Regions from separate parts of the Streptomyces sp. NPDC087428 genome, predicted to be linked through region 2. Evidence: riboswitches for the same ligand, from Rfam matches in the RefSeq annotation. Region 2 holds a riboswitch; the other holds the start of a gene.
What was found. Region 2 has a riboswitch for glycine ahead of gcvP (aminomethyl-transferring glycine dehydrogenase). Riboswitches for the same ligand answer to the same signal wherever they lie in the genome.
Positions count from the first base shown of each region.

Region 1: it holds a riboswitch for glycine, as region 2 does, so the genes downstream of both, gcvT (glycine cleavage system aminomethyltransferase GcvT) here and gcvP (aminomethyl-transferring glycine dehydrogenase) in region 2, are expected to answer to the same signal.

Region 1 is NZ_JBIUXR010000033.1:8,926-24,273, forward strand. Features, by position in the region: gene ACIO3R_RS39235 (ABC transporter permease) at 42-1,040, opposite strand; gene ACIO3R_RS39240 (enhanced serine sensitivity protein SseB C-terminal domain-containing protein) at 1,484-2,329, opposite strand; gene ACIO3R_RS39245 (enhanced serine sensitivity protein SseB) at 2,497-3,267, opposite strand; gene ACIO3R_RS39250 (AAA family ATPase) at 3,345-4,034, opposite strand; glycine riboswitch at 4,191-4,284, shown strand; gene gcvT (glycine cleavage system aminomethyltransferase GcvT) at 4,426-5,541, shown strand; gene gcvH (glycine cleavage system protein GcvH) at 5,643-6,020, shown strand; gene glyA (serine hydroxymethyltransferase) at 6,040-7,296, shown strand; gene ACIO3R_RS39270 (L-serine ammonia-lyase) at 7,454-8,836, shown strand; gene ACIO3R_RS39275 (cytochrome P450) at 8,842-10,020, shown strand; gene ACIO3R_RS39280 (alpha/beta fold hydrolase) at 10,340-11,326, shown strand; gene ACIO3R_RS39285 (terpene synthase family protein) at 11,992-12,972, shown strand; gene ACIO3R_RS39290 (carboxylesterase/lipase family protein) at 13,308-14,831, shown strand; gene ACIO3R_RS39295 (CopD family protein) at 14,899-15,348, opposite strand, start outside.
Region 2 is NZ_JBIUXR010000025.1:77,134-92,481, reverse strand. Features, by position in the region: gene ACIO3R_RS37100 (small basic family protein) at 1-53, shown strand, start outside; gene ACIO3R_RS37095 (DUF881 domain-containing protein) at 59-850, shown strand; gene ACIO3R_RS37090 (FHA domain-containing protein) at 1,041-1,820, shown strand; gene ACIO3R_RS37085 (MerR family transcriptional regulator) at 1,839-2,582, shown strand; gene ACIO3R_RS37080 (bifunctional nuclease family protein) at 2,636-3,109, shown strand; gene ACIO3R_RS37075 (MerR family transcriptional regulator) at 3,277-3,894, shown strand; gene ACIO3R_RS37070 (DNA polymerase IV) at 3,988-5,463, shown strand; gene ACIO3R_RS37065 (PRC-barrel domain-containing protein) at 5,388-5,756, opposite strand; glycine riboswitch at 5,870-5,966, shown strand; gene gcvP (aminomethyl-transferring glycine dehydrogenase) at 6,161-9,046, shown strand; gene ACIO3R_RS37055 (DUF5999 family protein) at 9,144-9,350, opposite strand; gene ACIO3R_RS37050 (hypothetical protein) at 9,666-10,259, opposite strand; gene ACIO3R_RS37045 (glutamate-cysteine ligase family protein) at 10,742-12,247, shown strand; gene ACIO3R_RS37040 (substrate-binding and VWA domain-containing protein) at 12,296-14,083, opposite strand; gene ACIO3R_RS37035 (CPBP family intramembrane glutamic endopeptidase) at 14,268-15,047, shown strand; gene ACIO3R_RS37030 (PhzF family phenazine biosynthesis protein) at 15,213-15,348, opposite strand, start outside.

The DNA of each region.
Region 1 (15,348 bases), on a different contig from region 2:
CCATGGCATGTCGCACGTCGTTGTGACGAGCACCTTGGGCACTACTTGCTGCGGGGGTCGAGGGCATCGCGCAGCCCGTCCCCCAGCAGGTTGAACGCCAGGACCGTGACGAAGATGGCCACGCCCGGCACGATCATGTACATCGGGTCGTTCTGGTAGAAGTCGATCGCGTTGGTGAGCATCCCGCCCCAGGAGGCCTGCGGCGGGGCGATACCGACCCCGAGGTAGCTGAGACCGGCCTCGAACAGGATGTTCGAGGGGATCAGCAGCGTGGAGTAGACCAGAACGGGTGCCACCAGGTTCGGCAGCAGCTCCCGGAAGAGGATGAAGGGGCCGCGGGCGCCCAGCGACCGGGCCGCTTCGACGAATTCGCGGTTGCGCAGGCTCATCGTCTGGGCGCGGACGATACGTCCCATGTACGGCCAGCTGAAGAAGCCGATGACGAAGATCAGTACCGCGATCCGCAGCGGCAGGCCCGTCAGGCCGAACGCGCCGTCCTGGAGCGCCGCCGAGATGGAGATCGCGAACAGCAGCAGCGGGAAGGCCAGGAAGGTGTCCATCATGCGGCTGATGATCGTGTCGACCCAGCCGCCGTAGAAGCCCGAGACCACACCGAAGAAGACGCCGATCACCACGGAGAGCAGGGTGGCGCCGACGGCGACGACGAGGGAGACCCAGGAGCCCTCGATGATCCGGGTCATGATGTCGCGCCCGTACTGCGGTTCGACGCCGAGCGGATGGCTCCAGCTCATGCCGCCCCAGTCGCCCTTGGGGGCGAGCAGCGCGGGGTCGATGAGTTCCTGGTGGAAGGCGTTGGGGTCCAGACCGAAGACGGCCTGGATCGGCTTGGAGAGCACGGCGAGCAGGATCAGCAGGATGACAACGATGCCGCCGGCAACGGCCACCTTGTCGCGCTTGAAGCGCGTCCAGGCGATCTGCCCGAGCGAACGGCCCTCGATCTGGCTCTGTTTGACCCCCGTGAGTACTGCCTCCGGCTGAGCCTCGGCAGCCGATCCGGTGGTCTCGATCGGTGCGGTCACAGTGCCTTTGACCCCTCCCGCCGGCGGTGGCCGGCCCTTGCTCGCCGCGGTAACGGCCTGGCGCGCACCAGCCGCGCACGTTCATGCGGCTGATGTCCTGGTGCTGAAAGCGTCTGATGCGTCTGGTGTGTCTGAAGCGTCCACGGAATGTCCGCCGGGGCAACCTCGTACAAAGGGCCGACGATCCCCACTAGCCGGGAGTCTTCAACGCAGTTGCGATCACCCGCCAGACCTGACGGGGAATGTTTGCTCAAACGTGATGCGGTCAGTGAGCTTCCGTTATCCGGACAGTTTGATCGAGTGAGCGGACTACTCGGCCACTAATCCACCAGAACGGACATGCCGCCCAACAGGCTTCATTGGGTGGCTATTTGGGTGACCGCAGGGGTTGTCTTGTCCGCCGGAGGGACCTTTGTCCGCTCCGGTGAGCGGGTCAGGCGGGCCTAGTAGGCGTGCGGGGCCGGGCCGGGCGCCTGCGGGTAGCCGTAACCGGGAGCGACGACACCGCTCCGCCCGGCCGGGGCGTGCGACTCGCGGTCGTAGAACGGCCGGGAGTTGCCCCGCAGCCACATCGCGACCGGGTCGTACTCGTCGGACATGGCGACGGTGGAGACCGGCAGCCCCTCCGGGACCGTGCCGATCGACTGCTGCATCATCGCGCGCACCGCGTCGACGGACGGCTGGCTGGTGTCGTACAGATCGAGGCCGATGGCGAGGTACGGGACGCCGAGCGCGGGCTGCACCCAGGCGCGGCGCAGCGAGCGGATCGCCGGGGTGTGGTGGGCGTTCTGCGTCAGCTGGGCGTAGAACTGCGGGGTCTCGACGGCGGGGTCGCTGATCCGCAGCGGACCGGCGGGCATCCGGTCGAGGCCGGTGGCGATCCGGCGCAGGTCGAGCCAGGGGATGCCCACGCCGCCGCCCGGGGCGTGCGGGTTCAGCCAGATGCCCCAGCGGTCGGGGAACAGTGCGCGGGCGATGTCGCGGCCGCCCACCACCTCATGGGCGCGGTTCCAGCCGCTGGCGGCGAGCTCCTGGGCGGAGGTGACGCAGGGGGCGTAGCCGAGGCCGTCGATCTCCATGTTGCCGTACTGGGCGTCGGGTGAACCGGCCCGGCCGTGCCAGAGCAGCATCCAGATCCGGTCGGCCGCCAGGGCCTGGAGCAGGGCCTCGTACGCGTCGTAGCGCCCGGGTGCCACCTGGCGCAGCATGTGCTCGACGCTTCCCCGAGCCCTCGGCTCCGCTCGACCGGGGGACACCCCGTCGGCCGCCCCCGTGCCTGACGCACTCACCCTGGGTCCCGCCCCTCTTCGATCCACTGTGTCGGCCTGCCGCTCCCGGGGCACGCGGGTACGGCGCGGTGCCGAGGCACCAGCCATCAAACCAGCTTAGGCGCCGGTCCTGACACCGACTTGACGCCATGGGCCGCAGCCGTCTCCGTACGGTGCGAGGGGCGGTGCTACGCGCCGGCGCGCTGATAGAACGGCCGGACCTTCTCCCGCATCCAGTCGGCGACCGGGTCCTGCGCCACGTCGAGCAGCACCAGGTTGACCGGCCACGGCAGCTCGACGCGGCCGAGCGCGCGGCCGAGCGCGTCCATGGGGGCGTTGCGCCCGGCACCGTCCCAGGTCGAGAACTCGACGCCGACGAAGAGGACGGGGTCGCCGCCCTCGATGCTGGCCAGGGCCCTGCGGGCGCTGAGCACGACCCCGCTCCCCTCGAACTCGCCGGCCGCGGCGGCGAGGAAGTCGACGGGCTCCTCCTTCCAGTCCGGCTCGTAGAGCCGGACCCGGCCGCCGCCGGTCGGTCCGTCGAGGAGGGTGCGCCCGGCCCGGCAGAGTTCGGCGACGGCGGGCGGCGGGAGCGGCATGCCGACCGCGCCGCCCGGGTTCACCGCTATGCCGAGCTGCGGGGGCAGTCCGCGGGCGAACTCGACGGCGGGCGCCACGGCGAAGGACATGGGGGCGCCGACACAGCTGTGGAACTGCTGCTCGGAGCTGAACACGGGGACGTACGCGGCGCCGTCGATCTCCAGTGTCGGCAGATCCAGATCGGCGGCGTCCGGTCCGCCGCCGTTGGGCAGGGGCACCCAGAGGTGGCTGCGGCCGAGCACCTCCACGAGCCGGCCGCCCGCTTCCGGGCGGCCGAGCGAGGCGCCCAGTACTTCTTCGAGCTCGTTGGCCGGCCATCCGCCCTGCGGAATGACGTGACCCTGTGCCGGAATGTCCACTGCTTACCTCTCTCGCCCCGTGCCGTGCAGCAAGAGGTTAGCGCCGCGCACCGGTCGCCCAGGCATCGGACGGCGTACTACCGGCTCTCGCCCCGCGCGTCCGCGAAGGTGATCCGGGTCAGCAGCGCCGCCGCCTCGCGGTCCAGCAGCACCGCCGAGACGCAGCCGAGCGGCAGTGTGCCGGTCTCGGTGTCCCGCAGCAGCCGCCGCAGGGCCCTGCGGTGCCGGGCGAACGCGTACCCGGAGACGCCGCGCCCGCGCTCCAGTTGACCCGCCCGCGCCGTCTGCGGGGTGACGTCGAGCAGGACGAGGTGCAGGACGCTGCCGCGCCGGCGGACGTCGCGCGCCAGCCAGCCGCGCACCCAGGCCTGGGTGCCGCAGTCGTGGACGACGACGGAGGCGCCGGAGCGCAGCACCTGCCACAGCCCCCAGTAGTGGGCGACGCGGACGAACGGGCGGTAGAGGGCGTACGGGACTAAGCCCGGCAGCAGACCGGCCCAGCGGTCCCTGGTGTCCTGGGAGTCGATGACGCGGGCGGACACCGCCCGCCTGATCAGGGTCGACTTGCCGCTGCCCGGCAGCCCGGAGACCACCACGACATCGCCCGCCACGAAGTGCAGGGCGCGCGGGCTGCGCCCGGACCGGCCGCGCAGATCCCGTACGACGGGTCCGTGCGGGCCCCGCGCCTCCCGGGCCGGTGCGCCCGGCTGTGCGGGCAGTGCGCCCTGCGTGGCCCCCGCGGTCGCCGCGTACCGCTGCAACGTCATCGCCATCCCCCTGTCGGCCGACCCACACCTGCCAAGAAGTGTAAAGAAAAGGTAATGCGGCACAAGCTTGCGACCCGCCGGATCCGGTGGGGTACCGGCGCCCCACTGCCCGGCGATGCGTGCGATGATGGCTCGGCCAACTGCATAAAGGCCGCTTGAATCCGCGCGGGAGAGTTCCGGCCTCCGGGCCGGGCGCCGAAGGAGCAAGATCCTCCCTTGAATCTCTCAGGCCCCGTACCGCGTGGATGAGGCAGATCTGAAAAGCGAGTCGCCCAGCGGCTCCACCCAAGGTGCAAGCCGAACCCCTCCGGGGCCTCTCGGCGAACCTCTCAGGTTCCGATGACAGATGGGGAGGGATCGTCCTCGTCGTCATGCCCTGGGAGCCATATCCATGAGCACCGCCCCCCGTCTCACCGCCCTCGATGCCCTGCACCGTTCGCTGGGCGCCACGATGACCGACTTCGCGGGCTGGGACATGCCCCTGCGGTACGCCAGTGAGCGCGACGAGCACATCGCCGTGCGCACGAAGGCCGGCCTCTTCGACCTCTCCCACATGGGCGAGATCACCGTCACCGGCCCGGCCGCCGTGGACCTGCTGAACTTCGCCCTGGTCGGCAACATCGGCACCGTGTCGGTGGGCCGGGCCCGCTACACGATGATCTGCGCCGAGGACGGCGGCATCCTGGACGACCTGATCGTGTACCGGCTGGCGGAGACCGAGTACATGGTGGTCGCCAACGCGGGCAACGCCCAGATCGTGCTGGACGCGCTGACCGCCCGCGGCGAGGGCTTCGACGCCGAGGTGCGCGACGACCGCGACGCGTACGCGCTGCTGGCCGTCCAGGGCCCCGAGTCCCCCGCCATCCTGGCCGCCGTCACCGACGCCGACCTGGACGGGCTGAAGTACTACGCCGGCCTGCCCGGCACGGTCGCCGGGGTCCCCGCGCTGATCGCCCGTACCGGCTACACCGGCGAGGACGGCTTCGAGCTGTTCGTCGCCCCCGGGCACGCCGAGCAGCTGTGGCGGGCGCTGACCGAGGCCGGCGCCTCCCGCGGGCTGATCCCCTGCGGGCTCTCCTGTCGCGACACGCTGCGCCTGGAGGCGGGCATGCCGCTGTACGGGCACGAGCTGACGACCGGGCTGACCCCGTTCGACGCCGGGCTCGGCCGGGTCGTGAAGTTCGAGAAGGAGGGCGACTTCGTCGGCCGCAAGGCCCTGGAGGCCGCCGCCGGGCGCGCCGAGACCGCCCCGCCCCGCAAGCTCGTCGGCCTGGTCGCCGAGGGCCGCCGGGTCCCGCGCGCCGGGTTCCCCGTCGTCGCGGGCGGCCAGGTCATCGGCGAGGTCACCTCCGGCGCCCCGTCGCCCACCCTCGGCAAGCCGATCGCCATGGCGTACGTCGACGCCGCGCACGCCGCGCCCGGCACCGAGGGCGTCGCGGTGGACATCCGGGGCAGCCACGAGGCGTACGAGGTCGTGGCGCTGCCGTTCTACAAGCGCCAGAAGTAGTCCGCAGGCCGAGCAGGGCACCGCGTACGTGACGCAGTCCTGTCTCACACCGTAAGACCATCGTTCATCAGCACTCCCCCGCGTACAGGAGAATTCAGGTCATGAGCAACCCCCAGCAGCTGCGGTACAGCAAGGAGCACGAGTGGCTGTCGGCCGTCGAGGACGGTGTGGCCACGATCGGCATCACGGAGTACGCGGCCAACGCGCTCGGTGACGTCGTCTACGCCCAGCTCCCCGAGGTCGGCGACACGGTGACCGCGGGCGAGACCTGCGGTGAGCTGGAGTCGACCAAGTCGGTCAGCGACCTGTACTCGCCGGTGACCGGCGAGATCACGGCCGCGAACCAGGACGTGGTGGACGACCCTTCGCTGGTGAACTCCGCACCGTTCGAAGGCGGCTGGCTGTTCAAGGTACGCGTCGCAGAGGAGCCGGGGGACCTGCTCTCCGCCGACGAGTACACCGCGTTCTCCGGTAACTGAGACCCCAAGGGACCACCTGATGTCGCTTCTCAACTCCTCCCTCCACGAGCTGGACCCGGACGTCGCCGCCGCTGTCGACGCCGAGCTCCACCGTCAGCAGTCCACCCTCGAAATGATCGCCTCGGAGAACTTCGCTCCGGTCGCGGTCATGGAGGCCCAGGGCTCCGTCCTGACCAACAAGTACGCCGAGGGCTACCCCGGCCGCCGCTACTACGGCGGCTGCGAGCACGTCGATGTGATCGAGCAGATCGCCATCGACCGCATCAAGGCGCTCTTCGGGGCCGAGGCCGCGAACGTGCAGCCGCACTCCGGCGCGCAGGCCAACGCCGCCGCGATGTTCGCGCTGCTGAAGCCGGGCGACACGATCATGGGCCTGAACCTGGCCCACGGCGGTCACCTGACCCACGGCATGAAGATCAACTTCTCGGGCAAGCTGTACAACGTGGTCCCGTACCACGTGGACGAGACCGGCGTCGTGGACATGGCCGAGGTCGAGCGCCTCGCCAAGGAGGCCAAGCCGAAGCTGATCGTGGCCGGCTGGTCCGCGTACCCGCGCCAGCTGGACTTCGCCGCCTTCCGCCGGATCGCGGACGAGGTCGGCGCGTACCTGATGGTCGACATGGCGCACTTCGCCGGTCTGGTCGCCGCGGGTCTGCACCCCAGCCCGGTGCCGCACGCCCATGTCGTCACGACCACCACGCACAAGACCCTCGGCGGTCCGCGCGGTGGCGTCATCCTGTCGACGCAGGAGCTCGCCAAGAAGATCAACTCGGCGGTCTTCCCGGGTCAGCAGGGCGGCCCGCTGGAGCACGTGATCGCGGCCAAGGCGGTCTCGTTCAAGGTCGCGGCGACCGAGGAGTTCAAGGAGCGCCAGCAGCGCACCCTGGACGGCGCCCGCATCCTCGCCGAGCGTCTGGTGCAGCCGGACGTCACCGAGGTCGGCGTCTCCGTCCTGTCCGGCGGCACGGACGTGCACCTGGTCCTGGTGGACCTGCGCAACTCCGAGCTGGACGGCCAGCAGGCCGAGGACCGGCTCCACGAGCTGGGCATCACGGTCAACCGGAACGCCATCCCCAACGACCCGCGGCCGCCGATGGTCACCTCGGGTCTGCGGATCGGCACCCCGGCGCTGGCGACCCGCGGTTTCCGGACGGAGGACTTCGCGGAGGTCGCGGAGATCATCGCGTCCGCCCTCAAGCCGTCCTACGACGCGGACGACCTGAAGGCCCGCGTCGTCGCGCTCGCCGAGAAGTTCCCGCTGTACCCCGGTCTGTAGTCCGGACCTGCGCGTTTGCACGTCGGGGCGGGGCACCACGCACACTGAACAGTGAGCGCGGTGCCCCATCCCTTGTCCCCCGCTCTTCGGGCCGACCCGGCCCGTACCGCACCACCCGGCAGACAACGGCGTCTACCAGCGCTTTGAGGAGTCACCCGTGGCCATCTCGGTCTTCGACCTGTTCTCGATCGGCATCGGCCCGTCCAGCTCCCATACGGTCGGCCCGATGCGCGCGGCCCGTATGTTCGCGCGCCGCCTCAAGAACGAGGGTCTGCTCGCCCACACCGTCTCGATACGCGCCGAGCTCTTCGGCTCCCTCGGCGCCACCGGCCACGGCCACGGCACCCCCAAGGCCGTTCTGCTCGGTCTGGAGGGCGAGTCCCCCCGTACCGTCGACGTCGAAACGGCCGACGACCGGGTCGCCGAGATCCGCTCCACCGGCCGGCTCAATCTCCTCGGCATGCACGAGATCGCGTTCGACGCCGACGAGCAGCTGATCCTGCACCGCCGCAAGGCCCTGCCGTACCACGCCAACGGCATGACGGTCTTCGCGTACGACCACGAGGGCGCCCCGCTCCTGGAGAAGACGTACTACTCGGTCGGCGGCGGCTTCGTCGTCGACGAGGACGCGGTGGGCGAGGACCGGATCGTCCTCGACGACACCGTGCTGAAGAACCCGTTCCGCACCGGCGACGAACTGCTGCGGCTCGCCCAGGACACCGGCCTGTCGATCTCCTCCCTGATGCTGGAGAACGAGCGGGCCTGGCGCACCGAGGACGAGATCCGCTCGGGCCTGCTGGACATCTGGCGCTCCATGCAGGCGTGCGTGTCCCGCGGCATGTCCCGCGAGGGCATCCTGCCCGGCGGCCTCAAGGTCCGCCGCCGCGCCGCCAACACCGCCCGCCAGCTGCGCGCCGAGGGCGACCCGCAGACCCACGCGATGGAGTGGATCACCCTCTACGCGATGGCGGTCAACGAGGAGAACGCCGCGGGCGGCCGCGTCGTCACCGCCCCCACCAACGGCGCGGCCGGCATCATCCCGGCGGTGCTGCACTACTACGTGAACTTCGCGGCCGGCGGCGCCACCGAGGCGGAGAAGGACGACAGCATCGTCCGCTTCCTCCTGGCCGCCGGAGCCATCGGCATGCTGTTCAAGGAGAACGCCTCCATCTCCGGCGCCGAGGTCGGCTGCCAGGGCGAGGTGGGCTCCGCCTGCTCCATGGCCGCGGGCGCGCTCGCCGAGGTGCTGGGCGGCACCCCCGAGCAGGTCGAGAACGCCGCCGAGATCGGCATGGAGCACAACCTGGGCCTGACCTGCGACCCGGTCGGCGGCCTCGTCCAGATCCCCTGCATCGAGCGCAACGGCATGGCGGCGGTCAAGGCCGTCACGGCGGCGAAGATGGCGCTGCGCGGCGACGGCAGCCACAAGGTCTCCCTCGACAAGGTCATCAAGACGATGAAGGAGACGGGCGCCGACATGAGCGTCAAGTACAAGGAGACGGCGCGGGGCGGGCTCGCGGTGAACATCATCGAGTGCTGAGGAACATGACCGATCCCCTTCAGGACCCGCGGTTCTTCCAGGACCCGTACCCGGTCTACGCACGACTGCGCGACACGGCTCCCGTGCAGCGGGTGCCCACCGGATCGGACGGGCGGTACAGCTTCCTGGTCACGGGGTACGCCGAGGCCCGTGCGGCGTTCGCGGATCCGCGGCTGTCGAAGGACACCGCGCGGTTCTTCGCCGGCCGGCCGTCCCGCCGCGATCTGCACCCCGCCGTCTCGCGGACCATGCTGGCCAGTGACCCGCCCCGGCACACCCGGCTCCGGCGCCTGGTGTCGAAGGCGTTCACCACGGGCTCCGTCGAGCGGCTGCGTCCGTACATCCAGAGCGTGACGGACGGGCTCCTCGACGAGTGGACGCCCGGCGGGCAGGCCGATCTCGTCGCCGGCCTCGCCGCCCCGCTCCCGGTCACCGTCATCTGCCGGCTGCTGGGGGTGCCGGAAGCGGACCGGCCGGCTGTCAGTGCCTGGTCGGACGAGCTGTTCGCGGCAGGGGAGCCCGACCGCATCGACGCCGCCTCGCACGCCCTGGCCGAGTATCTGACCGCTCTGATCGCGGCCAAGCGCCGCGCACCGGACGGCAGCCTGCTGCACGACCTCGTCCTGGCGCGGGACGGCGAGGACAGGCTCGGGGAGGACGAGCTCCTGTCCCTGGCCGTCCTCCTGCTCGTGGCCGGTCATGAGACCACCACCAACTTCATCGGCAACGCGGCACTGGCCCTGCTCCAGGACCCCGGTTCCCTCGCCCGGCTGCTCGACGAGCCGGAGACGTTCGACGGCGCACTCGACGAACTCCTGCGCTTCGACTCCCCCGTGGGCATCGCCACCTTCCGCTACAGCACCGAGGCGCTCACCCTGGGCGGGACCACGATCCCGGCCGGCGTCCCCGTCCTCATCTCCCCCGGGGCCGCCAACCGCGATCCGGCCCGTTTCGTCGGACCGGACGGCCTCGACCTGGGCCGGGACGCCGGGGCGCATCTCGCGTTCGGCCACGGCATCCACCGCTGCGTGGGCGCGCCGCTGGCGCGGGCGGAGGGGGAGATCGCGCTCCGGACCCTCTTCACGCGCTTCCCCCGGCTGCGTCTCGCCGTGCCCGCGCAGGAGCCGGACCGGCGCCGGACGCGGCTGATGCGTGGACTGCGGTCGTTGCCCGTCACCTGGTGAGTGCCGCGTGTCATCCGGTGAGTGGCGTGTACGTGCTTCGGTGAGTGCCGCGTCTGTCGCCGGTCGGTGGGTGACGCGTCTGTCAGTCGGTCGGCGGGTGACGCGTCTGTCAGCCGGTCGGTGAGTGCCGCGTCTGTCAGTCGGTGAGTGGCGCCTGTCATTTTGCCGAAGCGGCAAGAGCGCTCGCGGTCGGCCGGCCGTCCGGCGCATGATCGTCTTCCGGGCCGTCGGGCCGCTCCCGGGCGGTGCGGGCCCGGGAACACGGTCGGCTGACAGCTCGCGACCGTGACCGGCGCAGACCGAGAACCGCGGAGGAACCATGTCGCATCAGCCCGCCCATTCCCCGGAGCCCACGCACCGCACGGTGGCCTCTCCGGCCGGCCGTATCCACCTGGTGGAGCAGGGCACCGGTCCCCTGGTGCTGCTGCTGCACGGATTCCCGGAGTCCTGGTACTCCTGGCGCCACCAGCTGCCCGTGCTGGCCGCCGCCGGATACCGGGCGGTCGCCATCGATGTCCGGGGGTACGGGCGGTCCTCCCGGCCCTCGGACGTCGCCGCGTACCGGATGCTCGAACTGGTCGAGGACAACGTCGCCGTGGTGCACGCGCTCGGGGAGCGGAGTGCCGTGGTCGTCGGCCACGACTGGGGTTCGACGATCGCGGCGAACTCCGCGCTGGTCAGGCCCGATGTCTTCCGGGCCGTGGGGCTCCTGAGCGTTCCGTACGCCCCGCGCGGCGGTCCGCGCCCGAGCGAGGTCTTCGCGGGGATGGGCGGGGACGAGGAGTTCTACGTCGCCCGGTTCCAGGAGCCCGGCCGGGCCGAGGCCGAGATCGAGCCGGACGTCCGCGGCTGGCTCGCGGGCTTCTACGCGGCGTTCTCCGCCGACACCATGCCCGCGCCCGACGCCCCGGACCCGCACTTCGCCGGGTCCGGCGGGACCCTGCGCGACCGGTTCCCCGACCGGCGGCCCGGCTGGCTCGGTGAGGACGGACTCGACTTCTACGCGGGTGAGTTCGAGCGGACCGGGATGAGCGGGGCCCTCAACCGCTACCGGAACATGGACCGGGACTGGGAGGATCTCGCGGACTTCGACGGCGCACCCGTCACCCAGCCGTCCCTCTTCCTCGGCGGGTCCCTGGACGCCTCCACCACCTGGCTGGCCGATGCCATCGCGGCGTACCCGACGACGCTGCCCGGCCTGGTGTCCTCGCACGTCCTGGACGGCTGCGGCCACTGGATCCAGCAGGAGCGCCCCGAGGAGGTCAACCGGATCCTGACGGACTGGCTCGCCTCGCTGGCCGCCTGAACCGACCCTCCGGTGTGGGGAGAGGAGCCCGTGCGGCGGACCGGTGCGGCGAATCGGCCAGACCCGCTCCCGCCGTCCGCGACCACGGCCGACTCGGGAGTGCTCCAACTGCTCACAACTGAGCAGACGTTCCTGGCGAACACACATTTTCAGTCACACGCGGCTTCCCTCCTCCGCATACTGGGAGTTCACTGGTCGTGACGAGTGGTGTCGCAATCGCCGTGCACGTCAGGCGGTCCGCTGCCATGGGCCCCACGGGCCCGGCTCCGATGCCCAGGCCCCGGCGGAGGAAAGAGGACAGCGATGAGAGCCGCCCCTCCTGTGACGCACCCCCGACGGGATCCGGCCGTCCGGCCCGGCCGCGCCGTTTCTCGAACAGCGGCGCGGCCCCCTCGTACCGACCAGCCGCCTCGCCGCCGCTGATCCGCTCCTGCGGCGGTCCGCCGCAATAGGCTCACGGTCCCACCGCGCTTTCGTCGGGCCGGTGCGGACAGCTGCTCCCGAGGACGCGGCCGTGTCGACGCGCCGATCGACAGGGCCGCGTTCATCGCTGGCCGTTCCGGCCATGCGTGCGTGCGTGCGCGATTCGTTGCGCATCCCCCTTCCCTGTTCATATCGTCTGAACGAGGTGCACCATGAGTAAGATCGCGCTTCCAGAATTCCATATGCCGTTCGAGAGCGCGGGATGTAATCCGGGAGTTGAGAAGACCAGGCAGGCCGTCTGGGAATGGGCCGAGGCCAGCAATCTCGTCCTGTCTCCGGTGGCCCGCAAGAAGATGCTCCGGACCCGCCCCGAACTCTGGATCTCCCTGATTTTTCCCGAGGCTTCACAGAAACACCTCGACCTGTTCTGCCAGTGGCTCTTCTGGGCCTTCCTCGTCGATGACGAGTTCGACGACGGCCCGGCCGGCCGCGACCCCGGGCTGTGCGAATCCGCCATCGCACATCTGGTGGGTGTGCTCGACGGTGCGCGGGAGCCGGTCGGCCCCATGGAGCACGCCCTCGGCGAGCTACTGGTCCGGACCTGCACGGACCGTCCGCCGCACTGGGTGCGGCAGTTCCGCAGGGACACGGCCGCCTGGCTGTGGACGTACTACGCAGAGGCCGTCGACCGGGCCGCGGGCCATGTGCCGAGCACGGCCGATTTCGTGAAGCACCGCCGCGACTCGGTGGCCATGCAGCCCTTCCTCGATCTGCATGAGATCACGGCCGGAATAGATCTTCCGGATTCCACCCGGAGCCTTCCCGCCTATATTGCGCTACGCAATGCGGTGACCGACCACTCAGGCCTCTGCAACGATATCTGCTCCTTCGAGAAGGAAGCCCTGATCGGTTATGAGCACAACACCGTCCGGCTGATCCAGCGGGACCGCGGGGGCACGCTCCAGGAAGCGGCGGACGAGGCCGCAATCCTGCTGGCGCGCATTACCGACCGCGTACAGCGGGCCGAGAAGGAACTCGTCGAGGAGATCGAGGCGGCGGGAATCGAGGGCCCCCCGCGAGTCGCCCTGGAGCGTTGCGTGCAGGACTACCGAGGGCTCGTCCGAGGGGATTTCGACTACCACGCGCGGGCGGAGCGCTACACCCGCCCCGACCTCGTGGAGGTTGACGAACAGCGCTCCCTGTCCCGGAACTTCGCCGCCTGACGGGCGCCCGGTGGGAGCCCGGTGGGGTCCGACACCCCTGCCGGGCCCCACCGCGGCGGCCCTCGGCACCGGAATCACGGGCCTTCCGCGGCTATTTCCGGACATTCGTCGTCCCGATGGCTCGACCGGCCCCGGCCCGCCCGCCCGCGGCCGGAAACGCGTGCCGCCCAAAGCGGCCACTTCCGGTCCTCTCGCAGCCGTACCGGGGCCGCCGCCGCCCTCACGACTGGTCGGCCGCCCCCCGCCGTGATCTGCTGGTACGTACGCCCGAGGGCAGGCGGCAGTCCGTTGAACCGAGCTCGCCGGCCATACCGCAGAAGGGCTGGAGGCATCTCATGACTGCCATACCTCCTCCGATATCCGCGTCGGCGTCCGGCGCCGACCGGACCGCTCCGCACGCCGACACGGCCCACGGCACCGTCCGCGGCACACACGAACCGGGCGTCGCCGTCTTCCGCGGCATCCCGTACGCGGCCCCGCCGGTGGGCGCCCACCGGTTCCGGGCCCCGGCGCCGCCGGAGCCCTGGGAGGGCGTACGGGAGGCGGTGGCCTTCGGTCCGACCGCGCCCAAGCGGCCGTACGCACCGCCGCTGGACCGGCTGCTGCCCGATCCAGAGGTGCCCGGCGACGGCTGTCTCAACCTCAATGTGTGGACGCCGTCGCCCGCCCGCACCGGGCTGCCCGTACTCGTCTGGATCCACGGCGGCTCGCTGCTGCACGGCTCGTCCGCCGTCCCGTTGTACGACGGGGCCGCCTTCGCCCGCGACGGTGTGGTGCTCGTGTCGCTCAACTACCGGCTCGGCATGGAGGGGTTCGGGGTGTTCCCGGACGCGCCCGCCAACCGCGGGCTGCTCGACCAGCTCGCGGCGCTCGGCTGGGTGCGGGACAACATCGCGGCGTTCGGCGGCGATCCGGACCTGGTGACGGTGTGCGGGGAGTCGGCGGGTGCCATCAGCATCGGCGCGCTGCTCGCCGCGCCGCGGGCCCGGGGCCTGTTCCGGCGTGCGGTGCTGCAGAGCGGGGCGCCGGCCGCGCTCCCCGTGGACAAGGGCCGCCGCACCACCGAACTGATAGCGAAGCGGCTCGGGGTGGCGGCGACGGCACGCGCCCTGGCCGCCGTGGACCCCGCCGCGCTCCTGGCGGCGCAGACCTCGGTGACGAGCGGCGGCTCCCCGCTGACCGGCGGGAACTCCTTCCAGATCGTGGTGGACGGCGATCTGCTGCCCCGCGAGCCGGCCGAGGCGCTGCGGGACGGCGCCGCGTCCGGCATAGATCTGCTGATGGGTTCCAACACCGAGGAGTACCGGCTCTGGTTCGTTCCCAGCGGGCTCACCGAGCGGCTCTCCCGTACGAAACTCCGGCTGGCCCTGCTGAAGTTCAGGGTGCCGGGCGCGACGGCACGTACCTACCGCGCGAACCGGCCCGGCGTCACCCCCGGCGAACTGCTCGGCGCCCTCGCCACCGACCTGCTGCTGCGCGTACCGCTCAACCGGCTGGCCGACGCCCGCAGCGCCGACGCCCGCGGCGCCGACGCCGGCGGTGGCACGCACCTCTACGAGTTCGGCTGGCCGTCCCCCGTACAGCGGCTCGGCGCCTGCCACGGGCTGGAGATCGGCTTCGTCTTCGACAACCTGGACCGGCCGGACGCGGTGGCGCTCGCGGGAGAGGACGCCCCGCAGGAGCTGGCCGACGCGATGCACGCGGCGTGGGTACGGTTCGCCGCCTCCGGCGACCCGGGCTGGCCCGGGTGGGACGCGTCGCGTCCGGTGATGCTCTTCGGCCCCGGCGCCCCCGGGACGGTGCACGCCCCGCGCGACGACGAACTGCGCGGCTGGCCGCCGTACCGCGGCAAGCGCTGAGCGGGTGCGGGGTGGCGGGAGCGGCGGGGTGCGCAGAAGCGGGGTGCGGCGCGTGCCCGGCCGCGGTTCAGCGGGTGCTGAGCCAGTGCGGGTCGGGGACGACGGTCAGGACCGCCGACACCAGGACGACCGCCGCCAGGGCGACCAGTTCGCGGCGCGCCCGGCGCCGGGCGACCGCGGGGTCCGGGTCCGCCGCCAGCCTCCGGCGCGCGCCGAGCGCCAGCGCGCTCACCACGGCCACCAGCACCAGCTTGATCAGCAGGGTGCGCCCGTACGCCGAGGTGAGGACGGTGTCCGGCGGCAGCCTGCGCAGGGCGCTGAACGTACCGGTCACCGCCAGGGCCGCGTACAGCCATCCGGCGAGCCGGGCGTAGCGGCCGAGCAGCGCGCGGGCGGCGCCGGGCCCGGTCCGCCGCCACAGCCGCATGGTGCGCAGTACGTGGAGCAGCCCGCCGCACCAGAGCGATGCGGCGGTCAGGTGCACGACGGTGAGCGCGGCGCCCACGGCCGGGCTGTA
Region 2 (15,348 bases):
TCCGGATCTTCTCGAACGCCGCCGCCATCCGCCGGCACGTCTTCCGGGCCTGAGGCCGATGAGCAACGACGAAGAATTCACCGGCGACCGGGAACACCCCGGGGAGCAGCCCGTGGACGCTCCCAAGGAGCTCACCGGACGCCAGCGGCTGATCGCCGGGCTGTGGCCGCCACGGGTCACCCGCGCCCAACTCATTGTCGCGGTGCTGCTGTTCGTCCTCGGTCTGGGGCTTGCCATCCAGGTGCGGTCCAACAGCGACAACAGCGCCCTGCGCGGCGCGCGCCAGGAGGACCTGGTCCGCATCCTCGACGAGGTGGACGACCGTTCACAGCGCCTGGAGGACGAGAAGCAGCGCCTTGAGGACCAGCGCACGGAGCTGGAGAACAGTTCCGACCAGGCGGAGGAAGCACGCAAGCAGACAGTCGAGAAGGAACGCCAACTCGGCATCCTCGCGGGCACCGTGGCCGCGCACGGACCCGGGATCACCCTCACGATCAACGACCCGGGCGGCGCGGTGGAGGCCGACAAGCTCCTCGACGCGCTTCAGGAGCTCCGGGCGGCCGGCGCCGAGGCGATCGAGGTCAACGGCGTGCGGGTGGTGGCCAATACATACTTCTCCGGTGACGGTGGCGCCATCAAGGTCGACGGGCGGAAGATTTCGGCTCCGTACGTGTTCAAGGTCATCGGCAAGCCGCAGGATCTGGAGCCGGCGCTGAACATCCCGGGCGGCGTGGTGCAGACGCTGGAGAAGGAGCAGGCCACCGTACATGTGTCGCAGGCTGACGACATTGTCGTGGACGCCTTGCGACCGGCGGAGCGGCCTGACTACGCTCGGTCGTCCGCCCAGTGAACCCGGGACGCGTGGGCGTCGGGGGACACGGGCAGAAGGTTGCGGGGGGTCGCCGCATCGTAATCGGGGCGCGTGGTGGAAACTGTCGAGTGGATACGGACGTTGTGAGGATGTCCGGGTCGGCAGGTGTGTTCATTCAGGGTTCGTCCTGCCCCACGGGCGGGTCTGTTTCGGTCAAGGGGAATCGCCCGTGAAGTTGTTTGGGAAGTTGTTCGGCAAGAGTGCACGCGACGAGGCTGCCCGCCATCGCGCGCCGCGCCATGGTCAAGCCGACGAGCAGGGCTCAGAGCGCCCGCTCTTCCGCGATGAGGTGGCAGGTTCGGGGGGTGACAATTCGGGCGCGTCGTCTGTTGACCCTGCCGGTCCCGGCCGCATAGGTTTCGGAGAACCTTCAACCTCAAGTACGGGTGGAGGGTTCACCCCGAGGCAGGAGGGCTCGTCCATGCCGGTCTGTACGAGGTGCGGCCACCGCAATGCCGAAGCCAGTCGTTTCTGCTCCAACTGCGGCGCGCCGCTGAGGGGCGGAATTCCCGAGCGTGCCTCGGAGACGACGTCGACCATCTCCATCTCGGGTCTTGAGGCCTACGAGGCGGAGGCGACCGGTCAGTCGTCCGCGCCGTCGCTCTCGCCCGAGGCGCAGGCCGCTGTGGACGCCCTGCCGCTCGGCTCGGCGCTCCTGGTGGTGCGGCGTGGTCCGAATTCGGGCAGCCGGTTCCTGCTGGACAGCGAGCTGACCACGGCCGGCCGCCACCCGCAGAGCGATATCTTCCTCGACGACGTGACGGTCTCGCGCCGTCACGTGGAGTTCCGCCGGAGTCCCGACGGCAGCTTCACGGTCGGGGACGTGGGCAGCCTCAACGGCACGTACGTCAATCGTGAGCGCATCGACTCCGTCGCGCTGTCCAACGGCGACGAAGTGCAGATCGGCAAGTACCGGCTGGTCTTCTACGCGAGCCAGCGGGCCATCTGACCCCGTCAGGGAAGGTCCATGCTGAGAACACCGACGGGCGGTGCCGGAAACGGCACCGCCACCGCCGACGACCGTCCGATGAGCATCGGCACGGTGCTCCTGCAACTGCGGGACGAGTTTCCCGAAGTCACCATCTCCAAGATCCGCTTCCTGGAGGCGGAGGGACTGGTCGAACCGCAGCGGACGCCCTCCGGCTACCGCAAGTTCCGGCCCGGCGACGTCGAGCGGCTCGCCCAGGTGCTGCGGATGCAGCGGGACCACTATCTTCCGCTGAAGGTCATCCGCGAGCACCTGGACGCCGTCGCCCGGGGCGAGCGGGTGGCCCTGCCGGCCCCGGACGGCGAGCGGGACCTCACCGACGGCAGCTGGACCGGTGGGACGGGCCGGGCCACGGCCGCCCGCATCGGCCGGGCCGAGCTTCTCGCTGCCGCAGAGGTCACCGAGAGCGACCTCGACGCGTGGGAGTCCTACGGTCTGGTCGTTCCGACGGCCGACGGCGGATACGACGCCGAGATGGTCACCGTCGCCAGGCTTGTGGCGGATCTGGGCCGATTCGGTCTGGAACCGCGGCATCTGCGCGCCATGCGGGCGGCCGCCGACCGGGAGGCCGGACTCATCGAACAGGTCGTCGCACCACTGCGCCGGCACCGGAATCCGCAGACCAGAGCCCATGCCGAGGCCACTGCGAAGGAGCTCGCGGAGCTCTCTGTACGGCTGCACTCGGCCCTCGTACAGACCGCGCTCCAGATCAGGCTCCATTGATCCTCGTGGGCCCCGACTACCCAAACCTGCCGAGCACGTCCTAGGGTTGCTGTGTGAACGAGCTCGACGTTGTGGGTGTCCGGGTGGAAATGCCCTCCAACCAACCGATCGTGCTCCTGCGTGAAGTGGGAGGCGACCGGTACCTCCCTATTTGGATCGGTCCTGGTGAGGCGACCGCGATCGCCTTCGCTCAGCAGGGCATGGCTCCGGCCAGGCCGCTGACCCATGACCTCTTCAAGGATGTGCTCGAGGCCGTGGGCCAGGAGCTCACCCAGGTCCGGATCACGGACCTGCGAGAAGGGGTCTTCTACGCGGAGCTGGTCTTCGCGAGCGGAGTCGAGGTGAGCGCGCGGCCGTCCGACGCCATAGCGCTCGCCCTGCGCACCGGCACGCCGATCTACGGCAGTGACGGGGTGCTCGACGACGCGGGAATCGCGATTCCCGACGAGCAGGAGGACGAGGTGGAGAAGTTCCGGGAGTTCCTCGATCAGATCTCGCCGGAGGACTTCGGCACGAACAGCCAGTGACGTCCCGAGGGGGCGCCGCCAGCGCATCCGACAAGCCTTTCCCGGTCGCGAGTCACGGGAAACCACCCTCAGGGTGATTATCACTCGGCGTGCCGAGTGTGGCGATCGTTGACGCACCCCGGGTGACTGCCTACCTTCGAGTGGGCAGGTCAAGGACGGAGGTCGGCGTGAGCAGCAGCGGCGACGGGGCGGCAGTGGATGGGCCGTATCCGCAGCAGGGGAGTACAGCCGACCAGACCATCAGGCAACCGGCAGCGCCGGCTGCGGTGGCGGGGGACGGCGTGGCATCGGCCAAGGACATCGGCTATCGCGGGCCGACGGCATGCGCGGCGGCGGGGATCACCTACCGCCAGCTCGACTACTGGGCTCGCACGGGCCTCGTCGAACCGAGCGTCCGTCCCGCATACGGATCGGGCACACAGCGGCTCTACAGCTTCCGGGACGTCGTCCTGCTGAAGATCGTGAAGCGCTTCCTCGACACCGGGGTGGCCCTCCAGAACATCCGCACCACGGTCCAGCACCTACGGGCCCGCGGTTTCCAGGACCTCGAACGCATGACGCTGATGAGCGACGGCGCGACCGTCTACGAGTGCTCCTCGCCCGCCGAGGTCGTGGAGCTGCTCCAAGGGGGCCAGGGCGTCTTCGGTATCGCCGTGGGAGTGGTCTGGCGGGACGTCGACGCCGCGCTGTCACAGCTGCACGGGGAGCGGGTGGACACCGGCGAGACGCTGATCGGGAACAATCCCGCCGACGAGCTCGCCCGACGGCGCAACCGGGCCGGCTGAGCCGGTGCGAGCCCGGCCGGGCCCGGGAATTCCCGGGCCCGCGGGCGGTTGCCGCCCGGCGATTGTCAGTGCCGTAGGGCAGCATCGACTGATGTGAGAGCCGCGCCGACCATCCTGCATCTGGACATGGATGCCTTCTACGCCTCTGCGGAGCAGGCGGCGAAGCCGAGTCTGCGTGGCAAACCCGTGGTGGTGGGCGGGCTGGGGCCCCGCGGGGTCGTCGCCACCGCCTCGTACGAGGCACGGCGTTTCGGAGTCCACTCGGCCATGCCGATGGCGCAGGCCAGGCGGCTCGCGCCGAACGCGGCCTATCTGGTGCCGCGCTTCGCGCTGTACCGGACCGTGAGCGATCAGGTCATGGAGCTGCTGGGCCGGCTGTCGCCGCTGGTGGAGCCATTGAGCCTGGACGAGGCCTTCGTCGACCTGGAGGCCGGCGGCACCGCGGACGACACGGCTTCCGCGCTGGCGATCGGTGAGCAGTTGCGGGAGGCGATCGAGGCGGTCACCGGGCTCAGCGGCTCCGTGGGCCTCGCGGGCTCCAAGATGCTGGCCAAGATCGCCTCGGAGGAGGCGAAGCCCGACGGGATCCTGCTCATAGCGCCGGGCACCGAGCGGGATCTGCTCGCGCCCATGCCGGTCCGCACGCTGCCCGGGGTCGGGCCGGCCACCGCGGACCATCTGCGGCGCGCCGGGATGACCACGGTGAGCGACCTGGCCGAGGCGGGCGAGGCGGAGCTCGTACGGCTGCTGGGCAAGGCGCACGGCGTCTCGCTGCACCGGATGGCGTCCGGCCAGGACGACCGGCCGGTCGTCGCCGAGCGCGACGCGAAATCGGTCTCGGTCGAGGACACCTTCGACACGGACCTGCACGACCGGGTCCGGGTGAGGAGCGAGGTGGAGCGGCTCGCGGACCGGTGCGTCCAGCGGCTGCGGGCGGCGGAGCGCTCGGGCCGGACCGTGGTGCTGAAGGTGCGGCGGTACGACTTCTCGACCCTGACCCGGTCCGAGACGCTGCGTGGCCCCACCGACGACCCCACGGTGGTCAGGGAGGCCGCAGCGCGGCTCCTGGAGGCCGTGGACACCACCGGGGGAGTGCGGCTGCTCGGAGTGGGCGTCACCGGGCTCGCCGACTACACCCAGGAGGACCTGTTCGCGCAGGCGGCCGGCGAGCGCACCGCCGCCGCGCTCGCCGCCGTCGGCCCCGCCGACAGCGCGGGGGGCGCAGTGGATGCCGGTACGGGCGGCCGGCGGCCGGAGCCCGATGAGCCGGAGCAGGAGAGCGCCGAGCAGCTCGCCGCCCGCCGCTGGCCGGCCGGACACGACGTACGGCACGACGTCCACGGCCACGGCTGGGTGCAGGGCAGCGGCGTCGGCCGGGTGACAGTGCGCTTCGAGGAGCCGGAATCGGCGCCCGGCCGGGTGCGTACGTTCCGTATCGACGATCCGGAACTCCAGCCGGCCGATCCGCTGCCGCTCGTGCGGGACCCGGCCGACTACTCTTCCTGGCCGGCCAGCCTGCCGAAGTCCCGGTCCGGGCCGGTCTCCTCGGGCAGGGAGTCCAGACCGTAGTGCCGGTAGAGCTGGAGTTCCTGTTCCGGCGAGAGATGCCGGCCGACGCCGAAGTCGGGTGCGTCCTTGATCAGTGCGCGGTCGAAGGGGACACGCAGTGTGTCCTCGACGAATTCGCTGGGTTCCAGCGGGACGAAGGCGTCGCGGCTGAACAGTCCGGTGCGTACGGCCGCCCACTCCGGCACACCGGTCGCGTCGTCGAGGTACACCTCGTCCACGGTTCCGATCTTGGTGCCCTCGCGGTCGAACGCCTTGCGGCCGATCAGGCTGCGCGGATCGATGTCGGTCTGCACGGTCCCTCCCACTGGTCGCGGCTACTCCACAGGAACCACAGAAGTGCAGATCCACGGGGTTGGCCACTCGAGAATTGCGCCGGGGACCCCGCTGGTAGGCTGAGAGCGGCTGCTTACCCCGTGCGGGAGAGTCCTCCGGAACGAATCCGGAGGCGCCGAAGGAGCAAATCCTCCCCGGAATCTCTCAGGCCCCCGTACCGCACGGACGAGGTCACTCTGGAAAGCAGGGCGGGTTCCGCACGGCCGTGTGCCGAGGTGGATCTCTCCCTCACCGACGGTGAAAGCCGGTGCGTGCAGTGGGCACCGGTGAAGCTCTCAGGTTGAGATGACAGAGGGGGAGGCCGTTCGGGCACCCCGCGCCGTGGTGCCCCTCGCAGGTCGTGACAGACCAGGAGGCCTCCACCATGACCCCCCGTCGCACTTCGCTCTCCCAGCTGGAACAGGGAATTCCGTTCGAGCAGCGTCATATCGGTCCCGACGCCGCGGCGCAGGCCAAGATGCTCGCCCAGGTCGGTTACGGCTCGCTCGACGAGCTGACCGCCGCCGCGGTGCCCGACGTCATCCGCAGCGCCGAGGCGCTTCAGCTGCCGGCGGCCCGTACCGAGGCCGAGGTGCTGGCCGAACTGCGTACGCTCGCCGACCGCAACCAGGTCCTGGCCCCGATGATCGGGCTCGGTTACTACGGCACGTTCACCCCGCCGGTGATCCTGCGCAACGTGATGGAGAACCCCGCCTGGTACACGGCCTACACGCCGTACCAGCCGGAGATCTCCCAGGGCCGCCTCGAAGCCCTCCTGAACTTCCAGACGATGGTCGCCGACCTGACCGGGCTGCCCACCTCCGGCGCCTCGCTGCTCGACGAGGGGACCGCCGCCGCCGAGGCGATGGCGCTGGCGCGGCGCGTCGGCAAGGTCAAGAAGGGCGTCTTCCTGGTCGACGAGGACGCACTCCCGCAGACCGTCGCCGTGATCCGGACCCGTGCAGAGCCGACCGGTGTCGAGGTCGTCGTCGCCGACCTCACCGACGGCATCCCGGCCGGGATCGCCGAGGGCGGCGTCTTCGGCGTGCTGCTGCAGTACCCGGGCGCCTCCGGAGCCGTACGCGACCTCAGGCCCGTCATCGAGCAGGCCCACGGGCTCGGCGCGATCGTCACCGTGGCCGCCGATCTGCTGGCGCTCACCCTGCTCACCTCGCCCGGTGAGCTGGGCGCGGACATCGCGGTCGGCACCACACAGCGCTTCGGTGTGCCGATGGGCTTCGGCGGACCGCACGCCGGCTTCATGGCCGTGCGCGAGAAGTTCGCGCGCAGCCTCCCCGGCCGCCTCGTCGGCGTCTCCGTGGACGCGGACGGCAACAAGGCCTACCGGCTGGCCCTCCAGACCCGCGAGCAGCACATCCGCCGCGAGAAGGCCACCAGCAACATCTGCACCGCTCAGGTGCTGCTCGCGGTGATGGCCGGTATGTACGCCGTCTACCACGGCCCGGAGGGGCTGCGGACGATCGCCCGGCGCACCCACCGCTACGCCGCGATCCTCGCCGAGGGCCTGCGCGCCGCCGGTGCCGACGTCGTGACCGGCTCGCACTTCGACACGCTCACCGTCCGGGTGCCCGGCAGGGCCGCCGAGGTCGTCGCCGACGCCCGCGAGCGCGGCGTGAACCTGCGGCTCGTCGACGCCGACCTCGTCTCGCTCGCCTGCGACGAGACCACCACCCGCACGGAGATCGCGTCCGTCTGGGCGGCCTTCGGTGCCACCGGTGACATCGACGCACTGGACGCCACGGCCGCGGAGGCGCTGCCCGAGCAGCTGCTGCGGACCGACTCCGTGCTCACCCACCCGGTCTTCCACCAGCACCGTTCCGAGACCGCGATGCTGCGCTACCTGCGCAGGCTCGCCGACCGCGACTACGCGCTGGACCGCGGCATGATCCCGCTCGGCTCCTGCACGATGAAGCTGAACGCGACGGCCGAGATGGAGTCGATCACCTGGCCCGAGTTCGGCGCGCTGCACCCCTTCGCGCCGGCCGAGCAGGCCCAGGGCTTCCTGACGCTCATCCGTGAGCTGGAGGAGCGTCTCGCCGAGGTCACCGGGTACGACGCGGTCTCCATCCAGCCGAACGCCGGCTCGCAGGGCGAGTTCGCCGGACTGCTGGCCGTCCGGGCGTACCACCGTGCCAACGGCGACGAGGGCCGGACCGTCTGTCTGATCCCGTCCTCCGCACACGGCACCAACGCGGCCAGTGCCGTGATGGCCGGTATGAGGGTCGTCGTGGTGAAGACCGCCGACGACGGTGAGGTCGACATCCAGGACCTCCGCGCCAAGATCGAGCAGCACCGCGACGAGCTCGCCGTGCTCATGATCACCTACCCGTCGACGCACGGTGTCTTCGAGGAGCACGTCGCGGACATCTGCGCCGAGGTGCACGACGCGGGCGGCCAGGTGTACGTCGACGGCGCCAACCTCAACGCGCTGGTCGGTCTCGCCAAGCCGGGCCACTTCGGCGGCGACGTCTCGCACCTGAACCTGCACAAGACCTTCTGCATCCCGCACGGCGGCGGCGGCCCCGGCGTCGGCCCGGTCGGTGTGCGCGCCCACCTGGCGCCGTACCTGCCCAACCACCCGTTGCAGCCCGCCGCCGGTCCGGAGACCGGGGTCGGCCCGATCTCGGCCGCTCCGTGGGGCTCGGCCGGCATCCTGCCGATCTCCTGGGCGTACGTACGCCTGATGGGCGGGGAGGGCCTGAAGCGCGCGACGCAGGTCGCCGTGCTCGCGGCCAACTACGTCGCCAAGCGGCTGGAACCGCACTACCCGATCCTGTACAACGGCCCGGCCGGACTGGTCGCGCACGAGTGCATTGTGGACCTGCGGCCGATCTCCAAGGCGACCGGAGTCAGTATCGACGACGTGGCCAAGCGGCTCATCGACTACGGATTCCACTCGCCGACCATGTCGTTCCCGGTCGCGGGCACGCTGATGATCGAACCGACCGAGAGCGAGGACCTCGCGGAGCTGGACCGCTTCTGCGACACGATGATCGCCATTCGCGGCGAGATCGAGAAGGTGGCCTCCGGCGAGTGGGGCGCGGACGACAACCCGCTGGGCAACGCCCCGCACACGGCGGCCGCGCTGGGCGGCGACTGGGCGCACGGCTACAGCCGTGAGGTGGCGGTCTTCCCGGCCGGAGTCACCGCCGCCGACAAGTACTGGCCGCCGGTGCGCCGGATCGACGGTGCGTTCGGTGACCGCAACCTCGTCTGCTCCTGCCCGCCGCTGGACGAGTACGACAACTGACGGGACCGACGGCACGTACGCTGTCGGGTGAGTCGGAACTGCGTCGGGGCCGGTTCGGAGATCTCTCCGGGCCGGCCCCTGTCCGTACCTGCCGCGGTCAGGCGGCCTTCATCACCCGGCCCGTTCCCAGCGGCCGGTGCGGCGCGATGATCTGCCCGTCCGGGAGCAGCTCACCGGTGTCCTCGAAGAGCAGGACGCCGTTGCACAGCAGGCTCCAGCCCTGTTCGGGATGGTGCGCCACCAGGCGGGCGGCTTCCCGGTCGGCTGAGTCGGCTGTGGGGCAGGGTGGCTGGTGCTGACACATGGCTGGGTTCTTTCGCTGCGTTGAGTTGAGTGTCCTGCGGCTTGAAGCGGTGTTCATGGCCGCCCCCCGTATCGATCGGTCGGTCCCAGTGTTGCCCCACGGGCGCCAATCCGCAGGGATTTCACGGCAGCGCTTCTTCTCCTCTCATGACGCATCACCCAGCCGGACGGTTCAACGCAACTGCCCTGTCAATTCGGGTGGTTCGGGGTGGCCGGATGGGGCTAGTCCGGACGGGGAGCGGATGCGCCCCCGCAGTGCGGTGCCCCGCCACCGGAATCGGCGGCGGGGCACAGCGAAGTGGGGGGCGGCCGGGGCTCAGGCGGGGGAGCCGAGCAGGGGGCCGGGGCCGGGTGTGATGCGGGTGGTGATCACGGGAAGCAGATCGGCGACCCGGTGCGGACGGTGCGCCGCGATGCCCGGTGGGGCGGGAGCCAGCGGTACGAGCAGATCGGCCGGGGCGGGGGATCCGCCGGACGCGTCGGCCTCGGTGTCCTCGTGCAGCCACAGTGCCAGCATGTAGAGCTCAGGAATGGACAGCAGCCTCGGCTGGTAGTGCGTGCTCGCGGCCTCCGCCTGGCGCAGGGCGAGTTCGGTCGAGGCGATGTAGGGGCCCTCGAAGAAGTGCGAGAAGGTCCAGCCGTCGGGGGTGAGCATGGTGTCCGCCGCGGCGACCGCCCGCTCCGCGCCGCGGATCTGGAAGCGCCAGGCGGCGAGCCGGGTGGTGGGTGTGAGGCCGCCCGCTCCGCTGCGGTCCAGCACGTGGACGGGGAGCGGGTGATCGGGGCTCAGCGGCCCCTGGACGGACCGCAGGGCGGGGGTGCGGGCCTCGCGGACCGCGGTGGGTGAGCCGAGCGCCGCGAGTACGCTTCTCAGCGCGGGCGCGGGAGCCGGAGGAACATGCAGCGGCATAGTGGGTCGCCTCTCACTTCGGAGACACGGTGGAGCGTGGGTGGGTGCAGACGGCGCTGTCGGCATGCGGGGCCAGAGGAGGCCGGTGACTGAGCCGGTGCGTCAACTCTCTGCCTCGTCCGCGGAGTTTATACGACACGTGTTCACGCGGTGATTCCACTAGCCGCCACGACTATTGCCGACAAGACGGTATCCGGACTTTATTATGCGGAGATTATGCTGATTCGGTGCGAGCGGCGCAGCCGCCGCCTCGTGTTTTTCCTGTGACGCGGTAGGCCGAAACACGCCGGTGCATTCCGCGAGGGCCGAACGGCGGAAACTGTGCACCGCGTCATGCCGAGTGAATGTGCCACGGGCTGCGGTCATCAGATTAGCGGGTGCGCACCCTCCGCGGGGCGTTATGGATCACCCCGTCTGGGCATTATCGATCGTGACGCGAGCGGCCTGGGCCGCGGGCTGCCCACTCGAGGAGGGACACTTCGATGGGGGAGAAGGTCGTTGCGGGCGCCTTTGACCTGTCCGATCGGCAGAGGTACCGGCGGAAGCTCCACCAGTGCCTGGAGGGACTGGGGAGGCTCCTGGCGGAGCGGAGATTCGACCGTCCGCGCGACCTCATGGGCATGGAGATCGAGCTGAATCTGGCGGGTTCCGACGGCATGCCGAGGATGTTGAATGGACAGGTGCTGGAGCGCATCGCGAGCCGGGATTTCCAGACAGAACTCGGCATGTTCAATCTGGAAGTGAACATTGTTCCCCACCAACTGGCCGGGCGCGTTCTCGACCAGTTGGCCGAAGAGCTGCGGACCGGCCTCGGATATGCCGACCGGAAGGCCGGCGAGGTCGATGCCGGGATCGTGATGATCGGAATACTGCCCACGCTCGGCAGCGGGGACATGGTCCGCGCGAACCTCTCCGACGTGGACCGCTACGCACTGCTGAACGACCAAATGGTGGCGGCGCGCGGCGAGGATTTCTCCCTTGATATCGAAGGTGTGGAGCGCTTGGTCTGCACCTCCGGGTCGATCGCACCTGAGGCGGCCTGCACCTCGGTCCAGCTGCATCTGCAGGTGACCCCGGAACGGTTCGCGGACGTGTGGAACGCCGCGCAGGCCGTTGCCGCGGTCCAGGTGGCCCTGGGAGCCAATTCGCCCTTCCTGTTCGGCCGGGAGCTGTGGCGGGAGTCGCGTCCGCCGCTCTTCCAGCAGGCCACGGACACCAGGCCGCCCGAACTGCAGAACCAGGGGGTGCGTCCCAGGACCTGGTTCGGTGAGCGGTGGATCGGTTCGGCGTACGAACTCTTCGAGGAGAACGTGCGCTACTTTCCCCCGCTCCTGCCCATCTGCGACGAGGAGGACCCGCTGCGGGTCCTCGACGGGGGCGGGGTGCCCCGGCTCCAGGAACTCGTCCTGCACAACGGCACGGTCTACCGCTGGAACCGGCCGGTGTACGGGCTCTCGGACGGCGTCCCCCACCTCCGGGTGGAGAACCGGGTGCTGCCCGCGGGGCCGACCGTCGCCGATGTGATCGCCAACGCCGCGCTCTACTACGGGCTCGTGCGGGCCCTCGCCGAGGAGTCCCGTCCGGTGTGGACCAGAATGCCGTTCGCCGCCGCGGCCGAGAACTTCGACACCGCCTGCCGCCGCGGCATCGACGCCGAGCTGCTCTGGCCCCGGCCCGGCCGCTCCGGCGGGCTGACCCGGGTCCCGGTCGTCAAACTCGTACGCGACGAACTGCTGCCGCTGGCGGCCGCCGGGCTCGACGCGTGGAACATCGAGCCCGCGGACCGCGACCGCTACCTCGGGATCATCGAGGAGCGCTGCAAGCGGCGGACGAACGGGGCGTCCTGGCAGACGGACACCTATCACCGGGCGCGGGACGCCGGACTGGACCGGGAAGCCGCGCTCGCCGCCATGACCCGCCGCTACGGCGAACTGATGCAGGACGGCGAACCCGTGCACAACTGGCCGGTGGGCGTCCCGGGAACATGAGCGGGCGGGCAGGGCCGTGCGGCACGGCCCCTGCCCACCGCGCGGGCCCTACTCCTCGGCGGCGAGGCCGCTCTGCCCGGCGGTCATGACGGCCTGAAGGATCACCGCCTGGATCTCGGCCGGGTCGTTGACCTGGTAACCGCCGCCACCGGTCACCTTGGCTATCTCGTTCACCTCTTCGCGGTCGGCGTCGGGGCCGACCGCGATCGCGAGCAGCGGAACCGGGCGCTCCGGGTCGGCGATCCGTCTCAGTTCCGCGATCAGGGCGCTGCGCGAGATGGAACGGTCGTCCTGGTTCGAGCCGTCGGTGAGGATCACCACGGCGTTGAACTTGCCCTTCACATAGGTGCGCTGCGCCTCCTTGTAGGCGGCCAGCGCGGTGTCGTACAGGCCGGTCGCACCGTCCGGCACGGGCTGGAGGGCCGAGAACGCGGCGGCGAGCTTCTGCCGGTGGGTGCCGCCGCCCTTCTCCTGCTTCCCGAGCCGGCTGGTCGGCACCAGCCGCCGGTAGTCCTTTTCGCCGTCGAGCCCGGTGGCGAACTCCCAGAGTCCGATCTCGTCGTTCGGCGTGAACTGGTTGAGGGCCTCGATCAGGGAAGCCTTGGTGACGTCCATCCGGGACTGGCCGCGGCCCGGCACGATCGTGGCCATCGAGCCCGAGGCGTCGACGACCGTGGTGAGCCGCGCGCTCTGCACGGTGATCGTCCACATCCCGAGCGTTTCCTGAAGCGTGTCGTCGGACGGTGCGGTGGCCGGTGAGGTGGCGTACGGCTGGGGCGACTTGCCGCCCGCCGACGCGACCAGCTGCTCGCCCGCCGTACCGTCGGCGGTCCGGAAGCCGTGCTCCTCCAGCGTGCGCTGCGCGCTCTCCTCGGTCAGCAGGGTCATGAACCGCAGCGCCGCCCGGCTCTCGTCGGTGCTCAGCTTGTTCTCGTTGACCAGCGTGAACGGGTAGTCGAGCAGCGGGGTGCCGTCCGTGGGGTAGAAGAGGTCCAGCTTCCCGTCCCCGGTCGCCTCGGCGTTGTGGGCGAACGCGGCCTGCTCGGAGAGCAGCACCGCCTGGTTGCGGGCGGGGTTGCCCTCCTCGGTGCCCGAGCCGTCCCCGGCCAGGGTCCCGAGCACCTGGGTGTCGCCGTCGGACATCCGCTGGGCGAGGAGTTTTGCGGTGCTCGCGACCCTGGTGTCGCTGTCCCCGCCCTGCTTGTCGGAGGACGCGCCGATGCTGGTGAGCGCCAGCAGGCCGGTGGCGCTGCGCGCCGGGTCGGCGGAGCCCAGCCGTACCTTGTCGGCCTCCATCGCCGAGGCCATCAACTCGGCCCAGGTGTATTTCTTCTTCGGCCAGCCGAGGGTCTTCGCGGCGGAGGGCACCGTGGCCAGGGCCACGGGGGAGGAGGCCACGGAGTCGCCCGGCGTGAGCGGCACGGCGTCGCCCGTCCCCTTGGCGCGGCTCAGCCAGAGATCGGAGTCCGGCAGCCACATCTGGTACTCCGGCGTGTCCGTGCCGGCGGCGAGCGCGTCGGCGACCTTGTACGAGTCACGGGCCACCACCTCCACGTCGAGGCAGTGGCCGTCGGATCTGAGATCGTCCTTGCGCGCCTTGTCGGCGACGGCACGCACGGCCGGAGCGATATCGGGGGAGGCCACCATGGACAGGTGCACCGCGGAGTCGTCGCAGGACTTCGAGAACGACAACAAGCCGCCCTGGGCCGCTACCGCGGTTCCCGCCGCAACGGCGAGAACGAGCGTGGTGGCGATGGCTACGGTTCGACGCCGGTTCGACGGACGGTCCCCGCTTCCGTCCGTCGTGTAGTCGTCGGGCAAGCTGTGACGTCCCATGTCGGTGGTGCCCCTCCTTGAGGATGAACAAGGAAAAGGGGGACCACACCATCGGCAATGGTGCTCGTCCCCCGGCCTGTCGCGCATGATCTTCGTACCTGTATTCGAGACCCTAGCGGGGCGGGGAGTGGCATGGGACGTGAATGCACAACTCAGGGCAGGTGTACAGGTGGAGGCGGGGCGCGTGGCTGATTCTTATCCTCAGGAGGCCGTGTCACGACGGATCTTGCGGTCCGAGACGGTGTTGGTGCTGGCTCTCTCACTGGGGGCCAGCGGGGTGTCTGCCCTGATCAGTTTTGTCGGATCACTGACGAAACCAGGGGGTTTGAAGGACCAGGCGGCGACGCTGAACAGCTCGTACGCGCCGGGGCGTCCCTGGCTGGATCTCGCCTGGCAGCTCTTCGGCATCACGACCGCACTGGTGCCCGTCGCGCTTGTGGCCCATCTGCTGATCAGAGAGGGCGCGGGCCTGCGGGCGATCGGTTTCGACCGGACCAGGCCGGGGTCGGACCTCGGGCGCGGCACGCTGGTGGCGGCGGGCATCGGCAGCGCCGGGCTGGCCTTCTACCTGGTGGTCAGGGCCGCCGGGTTCAATCTCACGGTCGTCCCCGAGTCGCTGCCGGACGTGTGGTGGAAGTTCCCGGTCCTGATCCTTTCGGCGATCCAGAACTCCGTGCTGGAGGAAGTGATCGTCGTCGGATATCTGCTGCGCCGGCTGGGGCAGTTGGGATGGACGCCCATGGCTGCCCTGGTGGCCAGTTCGGTGCTGCGCGGTTCGTACCACCTGTACCAGGGGATCGGCGGATTCATCGGGAACATGGTGATGGGGGTCGTCTTCGTGCTGCTGTACCGCCGCTGGCAGCGGGTGGGGCCACTGGTCGCGGCGCACGCCCTGCTCGACATCGGGGCGTTCGTCGGCTACGCGCTGCTCGCCGGGAAGGTGGGCTGGCTGCCCACCCCGTGAGAGGCGGGCGGGTTCCGGGAGGGGGTGTGCGGGGTGATCCGCACACCCCCTCCCGGCGTTTCCTGCCACCCCCTCCCGGCGTTTCCTGCCACCCCCTCCCGGCCTTTCCTCCCGCCCCGTCCCGGCCTTTCCTCCCGCCCCGTCCCCGCGTTTCCTCCCGCCCCGTCACAGGGTGACGAGCAGTTCCCCGTCCAGGACCGTCACCGCGTCGCCGGTCAGCAGCGTCCGGTCGCCGCGCAGTGAGGTGCGGACCAGCCCGGACCGGGCGGACGCCTGGAGGCCGGTCAGGTCGTCGCGGCCG